Linked DNA regions of Prochlorococcus marinus XMU1419. The protein of the gene in region 2 interacts with the protein of the main gene of each other region in a pairwise test. Links are inferred from orthologs where the notes say so. Each region holds a gene or a part of one and is shown on either strand. Other genes may lie near its edges. The genes, in order: accC and ribD.

The links.
Region 1: the proteins of ribD (region 2) and accC interact in binary tests that used the Escherichia coli proteins (3 or more experiments, as listed by UniProt). The link is inferred for Prochlorococcus marinus XMU1419 from one-to-one orthologs.

Annotation. Positions count from the first base shown.
Region 1 is NZ_JAAORO010000001.1:65,106-71,985, reverse strand. The notes cover bases 2,813-5,645. They hold accC (acetyl-CoA carboxylase biotin carboxylase subunit), read right to left. Parts: upstream 4,988-5,645; coding sequence 3,638-4,987; downstream 2,813-3,637. Other genes in these bases: HA151_RS00305 (glycosyl transferase), read left to right, coding at 5,334-5,645; HA151_RS00320 (YggT family protein), read left to right, coding at 3,314-3,619; psbX (photosystem II reaction center X protein), read right to left, coding at 3,039-3,224; HA151_RS00330 (Ycf66 family protein), read right to left, coding at 2,813-2,960. In the rest of the region: HA151_RS00340 (ABC transporter ATP-binding protein/permease), read left to right, coding at 1-1,746; HA151_RS00335 (chlorophyll a/b-binding protein), read left to right, coding at 1,755-2,030; more of HA151_RS00330, read right to left, coding at 2,031-2,812; more of HA151_RS00305, read left to right, coding at 5,646-6,620; HA151_RS00300 (PRC-barrel domain-containing protein), read right to left, coding at 6,624-6,880. UniProt on the Escherichia coli protein: This protein is a component of the acetyl coenzyme A carboxylase complex; first, biotin carboxylase catalyzes the carboxylation of the carrier protein and then the transcarboxylase transfers the carboxyl group to form malonyl-CoA.
Region 2 is NZ_JAAORO010000003.1:173,963-180,954, reverse strand. What follows is about bases 1,909-4,853. They hold ribD (bifunctional diaminohydroxyphosphoribosylaminopyrimidine deaminase/5-amino-6-(5-phosphoribosylamino)uracil reductase RibD), read left to right. Parts: upstream 1,909-2,806; coding sequence 2,807-3,901; downstream 3,902-4,853. Other genes in these bases: ftsH (ATP-dependent zinc metalloprotease FtsH), read left to right, coding at 4,015-4,853; HA151_RS07010 (DUF3122 domain-containing protein), read left to right, coding at 2,291-2,791; HA151_RS07015 (hypothetical protein), read left to right, coding at 2,065-2,316; cbiE (precorrin-6y C5,15-methyltransferase (decarboxylating) subunit CbiE), read right to left, coding at 1,909-1,982. Outside these bases: HA151_RS07025 (NAD(+) kinase), read left to right, coding at 1-694; more of cbiE, read right to left, coding at 702-1,908; more of ftsH, read left to right, coding at 4,854-5,877; argF (ornithine carbamoyltransferase), read left to right, coding at 5,905-6,831; transcriptional repressor LexA, read left to right, coding at 6,888-6,992. UniProt on the Escherichia coli protein: Converts 2,5-diamino-6-(ribosylamino)-4(3h)-pyrimidinone 5'-phosphate into 5-amino-6-(ribosylamino)-2,4(1h,3h)-pyrimidinedione 5'-phosphate.

The DNA.
Region 1 (6,880 bases), on a different replicon or contig from region 2:
AATACTGTCAATTCAATTTGGGCTGGGAGTTGGGGATTGCTTTTCTCTGCATTATTTCTAATTGGATCAGGAAGTTTTTTTAGCTTAAGACGTCAATTAAAAAACCGTAGATGGTTACATTGGTTATTCCTCGCGATAATTGTATTAATGCTTTTAGCTGTAAACGGAATAAACGCAGGTATTGGATTCATTGCAAGAGATTTAACAAATGCTTTAGTAGAAAAACAAGAAGATGGATTTTATCGGATATTGGGGATTTACGCTTGTTGTTTCGCTGTGGCTCTACCGATACGGGTTTCCCAAATATTTTTTACATATAAGTTAGGAATAATTTGGAGAGAATGGCTTTCAAAAAGTCTAGTCAAAGATTATATGACTAATAAAGCTTATTACCAGTTAAATCCCAATGATGAAGAACAAACCGATGTAGATAATCCCGATCAAAGAATCACAGATGATACCCGAGCTTTTACCGGGCAAAGTCTCTCTTTCACATTAGGTATTTTTGATGCCCTACTAACATTTTCACTTAATATTCTTATTTTATGGAGTATTAGTACAACACTTACTTTTTCTTTATTTGGTTACGCCGCATTTGCAACTTCTATCCTCTTAATTGCTGGAAAAAATCTTGTAAAGATTGACTTTGATCAACTCAGATATGAAGCAGATTTTCGATATGGCTTAGTACATATTCGAGATAATGCTGAATCAATAGCCTTTTACTCTGGAGAGAATCCTGAGCGAAGTGAAACTGAAAGACGCTTAGGAGAAGTGGTGAGAAACTTTAATTTACTGATTATATGGAGAGTAATAATAGACGTAATGAGAAGATCCATTAATTATGCTGGAAATTTCTTTCCATATTTAATAATGGCAATCCCTTACTTTAAAGGTGATATTGATTATGGACGCTTTATCCAGGCAAGCTTTGCATTTGGCATGGTTGAAGGTTCGTTATTTTTCATTGTTAATCAAATTGAAGAACTCGCAAAATTTACTGCTGGTATTGGCAGATTAGAAGGATTCCAATCAAAAGTTGAATCCATTAGTCAAACCAATCCAACAAGCAATCAAAACGTTATTTCAGATTACCCCTCAATTCTTATTAATAATGCTGACCTTTGCCCACCAGGATCAAATAAAACAATAATTAAAAATTTAAATTTGAGCATCGACAATAATCAATCACTTTTGGTAGTAGGACCATCTGGGTGCGGAAAAACATCTTTACTAAGAATGATTAGTGGTTTATGGGAACCCGATCAGGGAGTAATTAAAAAACCAAAAATTGGAGAATTATTATTCATACCTCAAAAACCATATATGCTACTTGGTTCATTAAGGGAACAATTATGTTATCCCACAGAAGTCAATAAATTTAGTGATGAACATCTTACTTCTGTACTTCATGAAGTAAATTTAAAAACTTTAGTGGATCGGTATCCTAATCTTGATATCAAACAAGATTGGCCACGAATTCTCTCCTTAGGCGAGCAACAAAGATTAGCTTTTGCAAGACTCTTACTAAACTCTCCAAGATTTGCAGTACTTGATGAAGCAACAAGTGCCTTAGATATTGATACCGAAAAAAAACTATATTGTTTACTAAAGGAACGAGAACTTTCTCTTATTAGTGTTGGACATAGACCTAGCTTAAAAGATTTTCATGAAAATATTTTAGAATTAAATGGTCAGGGAGACTGGAAATTATTGACTTCTGATAAGTATAATTTTAATGATTAGTAAAAAAAATGAATTCTAAAGAAGAGCAAACTAACTCAGAAGTAACTAATTTAGAGAATGAGAGTTTTATAGAAGAGCAAAATGATACGAATCAGATCAATGAACAAATTGAAAACAATACATTAGATGAAAAATCTATAGAAATTAAAGATGAATACAAATTTGGATGGAGTAGTTATTCTGAAATAACTAATGGAAGATTTGCAATGATTGGCTTCCTAGCAATAGTACTTATTGAATTATTTAGTAAACAATCGTTTTTAAAATGGGCGGGAATCTTATGATTAATCATCAAATCTAGAACTGTTATCTCTAGGTTTCCTCTTATTAATTCCAACATTATATCTACTATTTTGATTTTTTGTACTTGATCTAGGTGAAGAACTTACTCTGCGGGTCTCGCGTGGTTTTTTGGCTTGATTAGCATCTTTAAATGATGCATCTTCTACTTCAGCTGTTGAAGTTTGCTGCCTAATAGGTGATCTAGTAGGTTTCTTTCTTACTGGAGAAGAACCATCAGGACTAGAGATATTATCTTTTCTAGAAACTGTACGATTCATTCTGGGTCTAGACCCTGTTTTAACTTCATCGCGAGATAAATTTCTTCTCTCACCAAAGTTATTTGTTTCTGGTTGTTTACTATTTCTATCTTCAGAAGTCTGTCTTCTCCTTCTTATAGGTTCGTCATTTTCAAACTGACTTATTTCCCTTGTAGATGGCCTACTTCTACTTGCTGCAGCAGAGGGTATGGCTCTTGAAACATTCCTCCTACGAGATCTCCCCTCCATATAGTCTTCTTCAAATTCATCTTCTTGAGGTTTAAATCTTCTGGATTGTCTCTCAGGTTCTTCAAACCTATCGTAATCGTCATTAAATCGGCCTCTAGAATTTCTGGGACCATCAGAAATAGGATCATCGTCAAAATAAGATGACCTTCTAGCTTGATCAGTAGCAACTCCCCTCAATCGCACACTTTCATATGCGAAAAAAACTGTAGTTCCTGCAAGTAAAAACTGACCAAACTGAAGGATAGGATCTAACCTCCAGCCTTGAAAAAATAATATTCCTCCACACAAAAGTCCAATTGCTGCGAAGAAAACATCATAATCCCTGGCCAAGGCAGGCTTAAAGGACCTCAAAAAATAAAGGCCTCCCCCACATACCGCGAGAACTATACCAACAATACTGGCCCAATTGAGACTAGCATTGACCACATTCTTTCTCCAAAAAATTATTTTTTAAAGGGTTACTTATATCCCCTATATATAGTGTACTTAAAACTTCTACAAAAACTAGCGTCTTCCAGTAGAAGTACGATCGAGGGAATCTTTCTGGCTGACAAAAATCAAAAATGCAGTGGCTGGTATAACGATAAGTAAGGCAGCAGCAATAAAACTACCTATCATTCCGACTGCGGAATTATTTGCAACTTCAGCAGAAAAATCTGCGGCTAATAATAAATTCGAAATTTGAAACACTTTTTAAATATTAAATTCTCAATTTATAATACGAATTAAATACGTTTCAATGGGTTATTTATTAAGATGAGTTAAATAATTGTGATTTCTTGCTTGTAAACTCTCTTCAAATTTTAGATATTAGTTTAGGAATTTCTCTTTCATATCTAACTATAGTTTTTCTAATAAGATTAATACTTAGTTGGTACCCAAAAATTGATTTAAGTAAAGGGATATGGTTATTAGTTTCAATACCATCAAGCTCTATTCTTAATTTAACAAGAAAACTAATTCCTCCTATTGGAGGCGTTGATGTTGGACCCGTAATTTGGATCGGAGTTATAAGCTTTTTAAGAGAAATTTTAGTCGGTCAGCAAGGGCTTATAAAACTTGCATTGCATACACATATTTCATAGGAATCATTTAATTTTTTCTCAGTAATTTGGCAATAATTCTTCTTCTACATATTTAGTATGTATCTTACCCTGCTTAAATTTAGATTTATTCAGTAAGGTTAGATGAAAGTTAATTGTTGTGGGAATACCAGTTATTGCACATTCATTTAAAGCCCTATTCATACGTTTAATTGCAGTATTACGATCCTTTCCCCAAACTATTAATTTACCAATTAATGAGTCATAAAAAGGAGGAATTTCATAGCCTGTATAGACATGACTATCCACCCTTACACCAGGGCCACCAGGAGGAAGCCACCCAGTTATTTTTCCAGGTGAAGGTCGGAAATTGTGTGAAGGATCTTCAGCATTGATTCTACATTCAATAGCATGACCATTTAAATGGATATCATCCTGGTTAAATTCCAAATTTGCTCCACTTGCGATTTTAATTTGCTCAGCTATTAAATCAACCCCTGTAACCATTTCAGTAACAGGATGTTCAACTTGAATCCTAGTATTCATCTCCATAAAATAAAAATTATTATCATCATCAACTAAAAATTCAACTGTCCCGGCTCCTTCGTAGCCGATACTTTTTGCAGCAGCAATAGCTGCATTCCCCATTTTTTTTCTTAGCTCAGTATTAATTGCAGGACTAGGAGACTCTTCTAGCAACTTTTGATGTCTTCTTTGCACTGAACAATCTCGCTCTCCTAAATGAACAACATTACCTGACCTGTCGGCCAAGATTTGAATTTCTACATGTCTTGGCTTCTTTATAAATTTCTCCATATATAAACCATCATTACCAAAAGCTGCTTCTGCTTCGCCTTGAGCTGCTTTAAACATTTTTTCTAGATTATCAGATTTTTCAACCAACCGCATACCTCTTCCCCCTCCTCCAGCAGTGGCTTTAATGATTACCGGATAGCCAATATCATCTGCCAATTTATAAGCCTCATCTACATTTGATAACAAGCCTTTACTACCAGGTACTGTTGGAACTCCAACTGCTTCCATAGTTTCTTTAGCTGTAGATTTATCTCCCATTGATCTAATAGCTTTAGGAGATGGGCCAATAAAAACTATGCCATGATCGTTACACATCTCAGCAAATTTATCATTTTCCGCAAGAAATCCATAACCAGGATGAATAGCATCAACTCCTCTTGATGTTGCAGCAGCAAGTATATTTGGAATATTTAAATAACTCTTATTACTTAATGAATCTCCTACGCAAACCGCCTCATCAGCAAGCTGAACATGTAATGCTTTTTTATCTACAGTGCTAAAAACCGCAACGGTTGCAATACCTAGTTCTCTACAACTTCTGACAATTCGTAAAGCTATTTCTCCACGATTAGCAATTAAAACTTTTTCAACCATTATGAAAATAAAATTGAAGAAATGAAATGACTTAAAATAAAAAATTATTTGCCAAAGTATTCAACAAAATTTTTTAGTGATCAGAGGACATTTTTTACAATACAACCTAAAACGTTATATATGTATAAATATTTGTTTTATGCAATAGAAAAATTATTCATCATATTCAAAAAAACTCTTTTCGTACTACATGCTTAATTCAGCCAATAATGTATGATATTTTTAAGGTTTAAGCATCCCCAGGCTGCTGAAAACCCTTTGCGGACGTGGCGGAATTGGTAGACGCGCACGTCTAAGGAGCGTGTGGCTTAGGCCTTGCGAGTTCAAGTCTCGCCGTCCGCATTTAATGTATTATGGTTTAACTGCAATGAAAAAAGAATCAGTTGCAGTAGTTATAATTTCCAATGGTCCTGGTGAATTAACTACATGGGTAAATCCTGTAGTGGATGAGCTTAACAAAATAAATCAATCATTATTTGAGGACGATAAACTAGACATCATTCTTAGGTTGGTCCTTGTTCCTTGCCCAAACGCCACTGGTAAAGAATTTTTAGTTGCAAATTCATGGAATAAATTCGAATTAATTACAAAACCCAAAAGTTTTTGGAAATTATTAATAAACCCACATTCCTTTGCGAGTTGGCCAAAAAAAGGAATAGTTATTTTCCTTGGCGGAGATCAATTTTGGAGCATTTTACTTGCTAAAAGATTAGGTTATTTAAATATCACATATGCTGAATGGATTTCACGATGGCCTCAATGGACAAACGAAATTGCTGCTATGAATAGAAAAGTAAAAGAGTTAATTCCTAAAAAACATAAAAATAAATGTCAAATTATTGGCGATTTGATGGCAGATATTAAATTTGATAGTGAAGTATCATTAAAAAATAAAGAAAAAAACTATATTGCATTATTGCCGGGTTCTAAAAAAGCAAAGCTCTCTGTTGGAATTCCTTTTTTTTTAGAAATTGCAGATCTTATATCTAAAGAAAGTAAAAATATAAATTTTATAATTCCTATTGCCCCAACCACTAATAAAGATGAATATTTATTTTTTCTAAGCGAGGGAAATCCAATTTCAAGATATTATTCATCAAAAATCAAAACTATTAAAAACATCAAAGACTCCTGTTTTGATTATGTTATTGAAACATCAAAAAATACAAAAATTTATCTAATTAAAAAACATCCTTGCTATGAAATATTAAAAGAATGTGATCTTGCGATTACTACAGTTGGAGCAAATACTGCAGAATTAGCTGCAATTACTCTACCAATGTTAGTTGTTCTACCAACTCAACATTTAAATATGATGAATGCCTGGGATGGTGTTTTTGGAGTAATTGGAAGAATTTCATTTATAAATAAATTAATAACCTTTACAATTAAAAATTTTTATTTTAAAAAAAAGAAGTTTTTTGCTTGGCCTAATATTAAAGCTAAAAGAATGATTGTCCCTGAAAGGATAGGAAATATTTCACCTAGAGAAATTGCCAGAGAAGTATTATTTCTAATTAAAGATAGCGATCAATTAAAAAGTATTACTGATAATTTACACAAAGAAAGGGGTGATAAAGGTGCCGCAAAAAAACTTGCTTCTATGATTATTAATTTAATAAAAAAACTTTGACAATTACCAGGGATCATCAATTTCAAACTTTTCTGATTTTTTATTATCTTTAATTAAATTTTGTTCATCCAGTGGTTCAATATCTAAAGTTTCTATTGAATTTTGAATTGGTCTTTTCGAAGCTAAATTAGTTATTGACCGTTTATTTTGCTTAAAATCAATATTCTTCTTTTCATCTATTTGATTGTAACTATTTTGATTCTCGATCTTATCAGAATAATCATTTTCCATATATAGCTTTTTTCTGTTATCAATTTCCT
Region 2 (6,992 bases):
TGCAATTGTTCTTGGCGGAGATGGAACTGTACTTTCTGCTGCAAGGCAAACAGCACCTGCTAAAATTCCAATCCTCACAATAAATACTGGACATTTAGGTTTTCTTGCAGAAGCTTATTTATCAAATCTTGATGAAGCAATAGATAAAATCATTGCAGGTAGTTGGGATATTGAAGAAAGAACTTGCTTTATTATTAGCGTAATGAGGAATGATCAGAGGAGATGGGAGTCTCTCTGTCTTAATGAGATGGCTCTTCATAGAGAACCTCTGACTAGCATGTGCCATTTTGAGATTTCTATAGGGCGACATGCGCCTGTGGATATCTCAGCTGATGGAGTAATTTTGTCTACTCCAACTGGTTCTACTGCATATTCGTTGAGTGCAGGAGGACCAGTTATTACACCTGATTGCCCAGTCGTGCAATTAACTCCAATTGCTCCCCATTCATTGGCGTCTAGGGCATTGGTTTTTAATGATTCAGAACCAGTAACTGTTTTTCCAGCAACTCCTGAAAGATTGGTAATGGTTGTTGACGGAAATGCTGGTTGTTATGTTTGGCCTGAAGATAGAGTTTTAATAAGAAAAAGTAAGCACTCAGTAAAGTTTATAAGACTTGAAGATCATGAATTTTTCCAAGTATTAAGAAATAAACTAGGTTGGGGTTTGCCCCATGTGGCAAAACCTAACAAATAATGATTATTCAAATATATTTTTTCCCTTTTAATAAAAAAACAGGATTATTTGGTTCTAATCTCATTCCATCAGCGATACTTAAGCTTTTATATGTTTGAATTAAATTTAAATTTGTTTTGAAATTCTTATTTTCTAATTCCTCTTTCAATTCTTTAATAATTTGAATGTCAATAATTGGGACAACTACAATATCTCCAATACTCATAACCTGAGACAAGTTATTAATAATTTGAAGTTTAGTCTTTTTATCACATCCTCCAATGACTAATCTATTAGGCTTGTCAAAAGAACTTAAATTTCTCGTTTTCAATATATTATTTATGTCTTCCTCAAAAATAAATTTTGGTTTAACGCCAAGCCTTTTTGAGTTTTCTATTATTAAAGCTTTTGAGCCAATCCTTTTATCGATAGAAAATAAATCTAAATTAGGCCTTAATTTTAATGCTTCCAAACCTATTGATCCACAACCTGCTCCTATATCCCAGATGACACCATTTTTAGGGAGCTCTAAATCAGCTAATATTTGAACGCGAACCTCCCTTTTAGTTAATAAATTTGGTCTATCATCAAAAGTTTTAAAAAAATGGTCACTTATTCCGAAAAGAGGAGGATTATTATTTGGGTTATTTTTCTTTGTTTTTGTAAGAACAACAATGTTCAAACTTGATATATTAGACGGCAATGGATCTTTAAGATTTAATTTTCTTATATTTTCATTGTCAAATCCTATCTCTTCACAGAGCCAAAAATTATAGTAGTCAATCAAATTTAATTCTAATAAGTTTTTTTTGATTACTTCTAAACTTTTGTTTTTTGAATCAGTGATAATTGCCAAACTTGAAGGCTTAGTTTTTAGAGCCTCAACTAACTTAGTTGAGTCTCTCCCATGAATACTTACATTAATAACATCTTGCCAAGGGATCTTTAACTTACTAAATGCCAACTGAATACAAGTATTTGAAGGATAGAAACTTAACTCATCTTTTGTGAAATTTTCTAGAAGTATTCTCCCAATTCCAAACCAAAGTGGATCTCCTCTTGAAATTAAAATAACATCAGTTTTTTTAGATCTAAGCCACTCAATAAGTTCGTTATTACTTTGGCTAGAAAAATATAATTTGTTTTGTCCGAAATTATTTTCGCTCCATGATTTAATTTTTTCGAAGTATGCATTAGGTACTGCAATATTTCCTGTCTTTATAAATAAATCTTGTAATTTGGAAGGTAGATCTTCAAATGCATATGAATTAATACCTATTACATGAATTTTTCTATTAACTGCAGTCATCAATATTTATTGAAAAGGAACTAACTGTTTGATTGTTTTATTAAATTATCTTATTATTGTTCGAGTGATAATAGTAAATTAATTGTCTGAAAGGAGAAAGAGGTTACATGATTTATTGTTAACTCTAATAAATAAAGATAATGAATTTGAATTAATTGAAGAAGATTCTGGCGATTTAACATCTAGTTATTCTGAAAAAGACACTTTAAATTTATCTCGAGTTATAGAAAAAAATCGTAAAATAATCAAAAGGTATCAAGCTATTGTAAGAACAGCTGTAACTCTAGACGCTCTGATGGATTCTGAAAATGAAGAAAATTACAAAATTAAATAATAATATTTTTTTTAAAGGATTATTACCTTTACTTTTGCTACTATCATTTACTTTTAATCCAACAAAAGTATGCGCAGAAGTAGCAGAAACAGAAATAAATGGGGAATTAATCTATGCTAGTAGTGAGTTTTTAAGAGACTTGGACTTTGAAACTTGGCAATTAGTAGCCTATAAATCACCTCTTTTTGCAGATAAATTGATCTTGAGAGTAATAGGTTATCCAGGAAATCTTAGGATTGACCATCCGACTGAGTTAAGGGTTGAATCAGGAAGAAAACAGTGGCTTTTAGATGATAAAACATTACTTAATGTGGAATTAGCAAATGATAGAAGACAAGCTGCTGCAGAATTTGATCTTGATGAATTAATTAAAAATTTAGATAAAAATAGGCCATTAAGATTATCTTTGTCAGGAGTTTTTTCTGAGTTGCCTGTCCCCCCCTTTGTTGTTAAGGAGTGGAGATCAATAAGCTGAATTTAATTTCTGGAGATGTCTGAAAAAAACGTAAATCACACAAAATGGATGAAAAGAGCAATTTTTTTGGCTTCTTTAGGAAAAAATACAACAAGTCCTAACCCTAGAGTGGGAGCAGTGATACTCGATAAGGATGGAAATCTTATTTCAGAAGGCTTTCATCACAAGGCTGGCATGCCCCATGCTGAGGCAATGGCTTTTAATAATTTAAAAAAAGATGCTAAAGAAGGTTCTATGTATGTAAATCTTGAACCTTGCTGCCATCAAGGTAAAACTCCTCCATGTGTAGATAAGGTAATATCTTCAGGGATTAGAAAGGTTTATATATCTATTCAAGATCCTGATAAAAGAGTTTCTGGGAAAGGTATTAAACTATTAAAAGAAGCAGGAATTCAAGTTCATGTCGGATTATGTAAAAAAGAATCCTTAGATTTAAATAAGGATTTTATTTATAGGAATATTGCTAAAAAAGCATTTGGTGTTCTCAAATGGGCTATGAGTATTGATGGCAGGATAGGCTTGAAAAATGGTAATAGTAAATGGATTACAAATACAAAATCAAGGTCATCAGTTCATTCTTTTAGAGCAGAATTTGATGCAATAATTATTGGTGGCAACACATTAAGAAAAGACAATCCAATTTTGACTACCAGAGGTAAAATAAATCCTGAGCCTTTGCGAGTTGTTTTCACAAAAAGTTTAGATCTTCCTTCAAAATCTAATCTTTGGGATTGTGATAAGGCAAAAACTTTACTTATATATGATTCTTCTACAGCAAATGAAAGCTACCTCGCAAGGATTCCAAAATGTGTTGAGGTTGAAAAGGTATCATCAGATAATCCAGAGTTAATTTCAAAGATACTTGCTAAAAGAGGTTGTAATAAAGTTCTTTGGGAATGTGGCCCCAGATTAGCTACAGCTGCGATTAAGTCTAACTGTATTCAGGAAATTATTACTTTTATAGCTCCAAAAATTTTAGGTGGAGAAAATAGTATGAATCCATTTGGTGATTTTGAATTTAGAGAAATGGATGAAGTTATTAAATTAAGTGATTCTAAGGTTAGTTTGTTTGGCAGTGATATATGCATAAAGAGTTCTTTTAAAAAATAATTTTAATTGTAATTTTATGGGGTCAAATACCGTACGGTTCTTACCCAAAAAAAATTATACAGATACGGAAACTCTTCGTTTAGTTTATAATAAGTTCAAAATTGTCCACAACTATGCCAATAAGACAAGACGATAATCAACCTAATAGAAGATTTGGAATTGTAAATATTATATTGATTGGGGTTGGAGCATTACTTTTGTTTAGTAGTCTTTTCCCTAACCAAAATATGCAAATCCCTAGAGTTCCTTACTCTTTATTTATTGATCAGGTTAATGATGGAGAGGTTAAGCGTGCTTATATCACTCAAGAACAAATTAGATATGAGTTAAATGGAGCTGAAGAAGGGGCACCTTCAGTTTTAGCAACTACCCCAATTTTTGATATGGACCTCCCACAAAGGTTAGAAAGCAAAGGGGTCGAATTCGCTGCCGCGCCTCCAAAGAAACCTAATTTCTTTTCAACCATTTTGAGCTGGGTTGTTCCTCCTTTGATTTTTATTCTTGTTTTACAATTCTTCGCCAGAAGAAGTATGGGAGGCGGGGGTGCTCAAGGAGCTTTAAGTTTTACTAAAAGTAAAGCTAAAGTTTATGTGCCCGATGATGAATCGAAAGTAACTTTTGCAGATGTAGCTGGTGTTGATGAAGCTAAAGATGAATTAACAGAAATAGTTGATTTTTTAAAAAAACCAGAGAGATATACTGATATAGGAGCACGAATCCCTAAAGGTGTACTTCTTGTAGGACCTCCAGGAACAGGAAAGACTCTTCTTTCAAAAGCTGTTGCGGGTGAAGCAGAAGTCCCTTTCTTTATTATCTCTGGTTCTGAATTCGTTGAACTTTTTGTGGGGGCAGGAGCAGCAAGAGTTAGAGATTTATTTGAACAGGCTAAGAAAAAAGCGCCATGTATCATATTTATCGATGAATTAGATGCTATTGGAAAAAGTCGATCAGGTTCAATGGGAGTTGTTGGTGGTAATGATGAGAGAGAACAAACTTTAAATCAGCTTTTAACCGAAATGGACGGATTTGCATCCGCTGATAAGCCGGTCATAGTATTAGCAGCCACCAACCAGCCTGAAGTTCTTGACGCAGCACTTTTAAGACCTGGTAGATTTGATAGACAAGTTTTAGTTGATAGACCCGATTTATCAGGTAGAAAAACAATATTAGAAATTTATACAAAAAAAGTAAAGCTTGCAGATTCAATAGACTTAGATTCTATTGCCCAAGCTACAAGTGGTTTCGCAGGCGCTGATTTGGCTAACATGGTCAATGAAGCTGCTTTACTTGCAGCCAGAGCAAAAAGAAAAAGTGTAGAACAACAAGACTTAAGTGAGGCAATTGAAAGAGTTGTTGCTGGTTTGGAAAAGAAAAGCCGTGTTTTGCAAGATGATGAAAAGAAAGTCGTTGCGTATCATGAAGTTGGTCATGCAATAGTTGGTCATCTCATGCCAGGAGGTTCAAAAGTTGCAAAAATTTCAATTGTTCCCAGAGGTATGAGTGCACTTGGTTATACTCTTCAATTGCCAACTGAAGAAAGATTCTTGAATTCGAAGGAAGAACTAAAAGGACAAATAGCTACACTTCTTGGAGGAAGATCAGCAGAAGAGGTTGTATTTGGGAAAATAACAACTGGCGCTTCAAATGATTTACAAAGAGCTACTGATATAGCAGAACAGATGGTTGGGACTTTCGGAATGAGTGATATTCTTGGCCCCCTTGCTTACGATAAACAAGGTGGAGGTCAGTTTTTAGGAAATGGAAATAATCCTAGAAGATCTGTTAGCGATGCTACTGCTCAAGCAATAGATAAAGAGGTTAGAGATCTAGTCGATGATGCACATGAAACTGCACTTAATATCTTGAGGAACAATCTATCTCTTCTTGAATCAATTTCTCAAAAAATCCTCAAAGAGGAAGTCATAGAAGGTGAGGATCTCAAAACTCTTTTAGCAGAAAGTAAAATGCCTGCATAGTAGAATTTAGGTTTAATACTTAGTTAGATGCTAAAACCAATCAAGCTTGCAAATGAAAATTTTTTATCAAGCTTGGATATATCAATTGAGGAATTTTTTCATATTTTAAAAATTGCTAAAAATTTTAAAAACAAAGACTTAAATATTAAACTCGAAGATAAAGTTTTGGGACTTATTTTTGATAAGTCCTCTACTCGTACAAGGGTTAGTTTTCAGGTGGCGATGTCAAGACTTGGCGGCACAACAGTTGATCTAAATCCCTCCACTTCCCAAATTGGAAGAGGCGAACCAATAAGAGATACAGCAAGAGTGTTAAGTAGATATTGTGATGTTATTGCTATAAGAACTTTTAAACACTCTGATTTAGAAGAGTATGCAAAATGGTCCTCTAAACCAGTTATCAACGCCCTTACAGATTTAGAACACCCTTGTCAGGCTTTGGCTGATTTTATGACAATTAAAGAGGAATTTGTTGATTTGAAAAATGTGGTCTTGGCTTTTATAGGTGATGGTAATAATGTCGCTAACTCTCTTATTTTGTGCGGAGCTTTATTAGGGATCGAAGTTAGAATTGCATGCCCTAAAGGTTATGAACCAAATTCTCTTGTAATCAATAAAGCCTATGAAATATACAAAAATAAAAATTTATTGAAAATCACAAATGATCCCAATGCTGCTGCTTTAGGGGCAAATGTTCTCTATACAGATGTTTGGTCATCTATGGGGGAAGAAAAGCAAAAAGAAAAAAAAGATAAAGTTTTTCGTGGATTTACTATTGATAGTGATTTAGTAAATAAGGCTGATAAAGATGCAATTATTCTTCATTGCCTTCCAGCCTATAGATCTAAAGAGATTACTGATAAAGTATTTGAAAGTAGTAAGAGTAGGATATTTGACCAAGCTGAAAATAGAATGTATTCTCAGCAAGCTCTTTTATCTTGCCTTATTTCTTGAAAATATTGCAATCTTTGATCTGAAGAGGTACAAATGTATTAGAGTACATTTGTTTTATGGCTAATTCATCGGAGGTAAATCTTACAGATGCTCAAAATGAGCTTCTTGGATGGATAAAAGATTATATGAAAAGTTATCAGCATAGCCCCTCTATTAGGCAA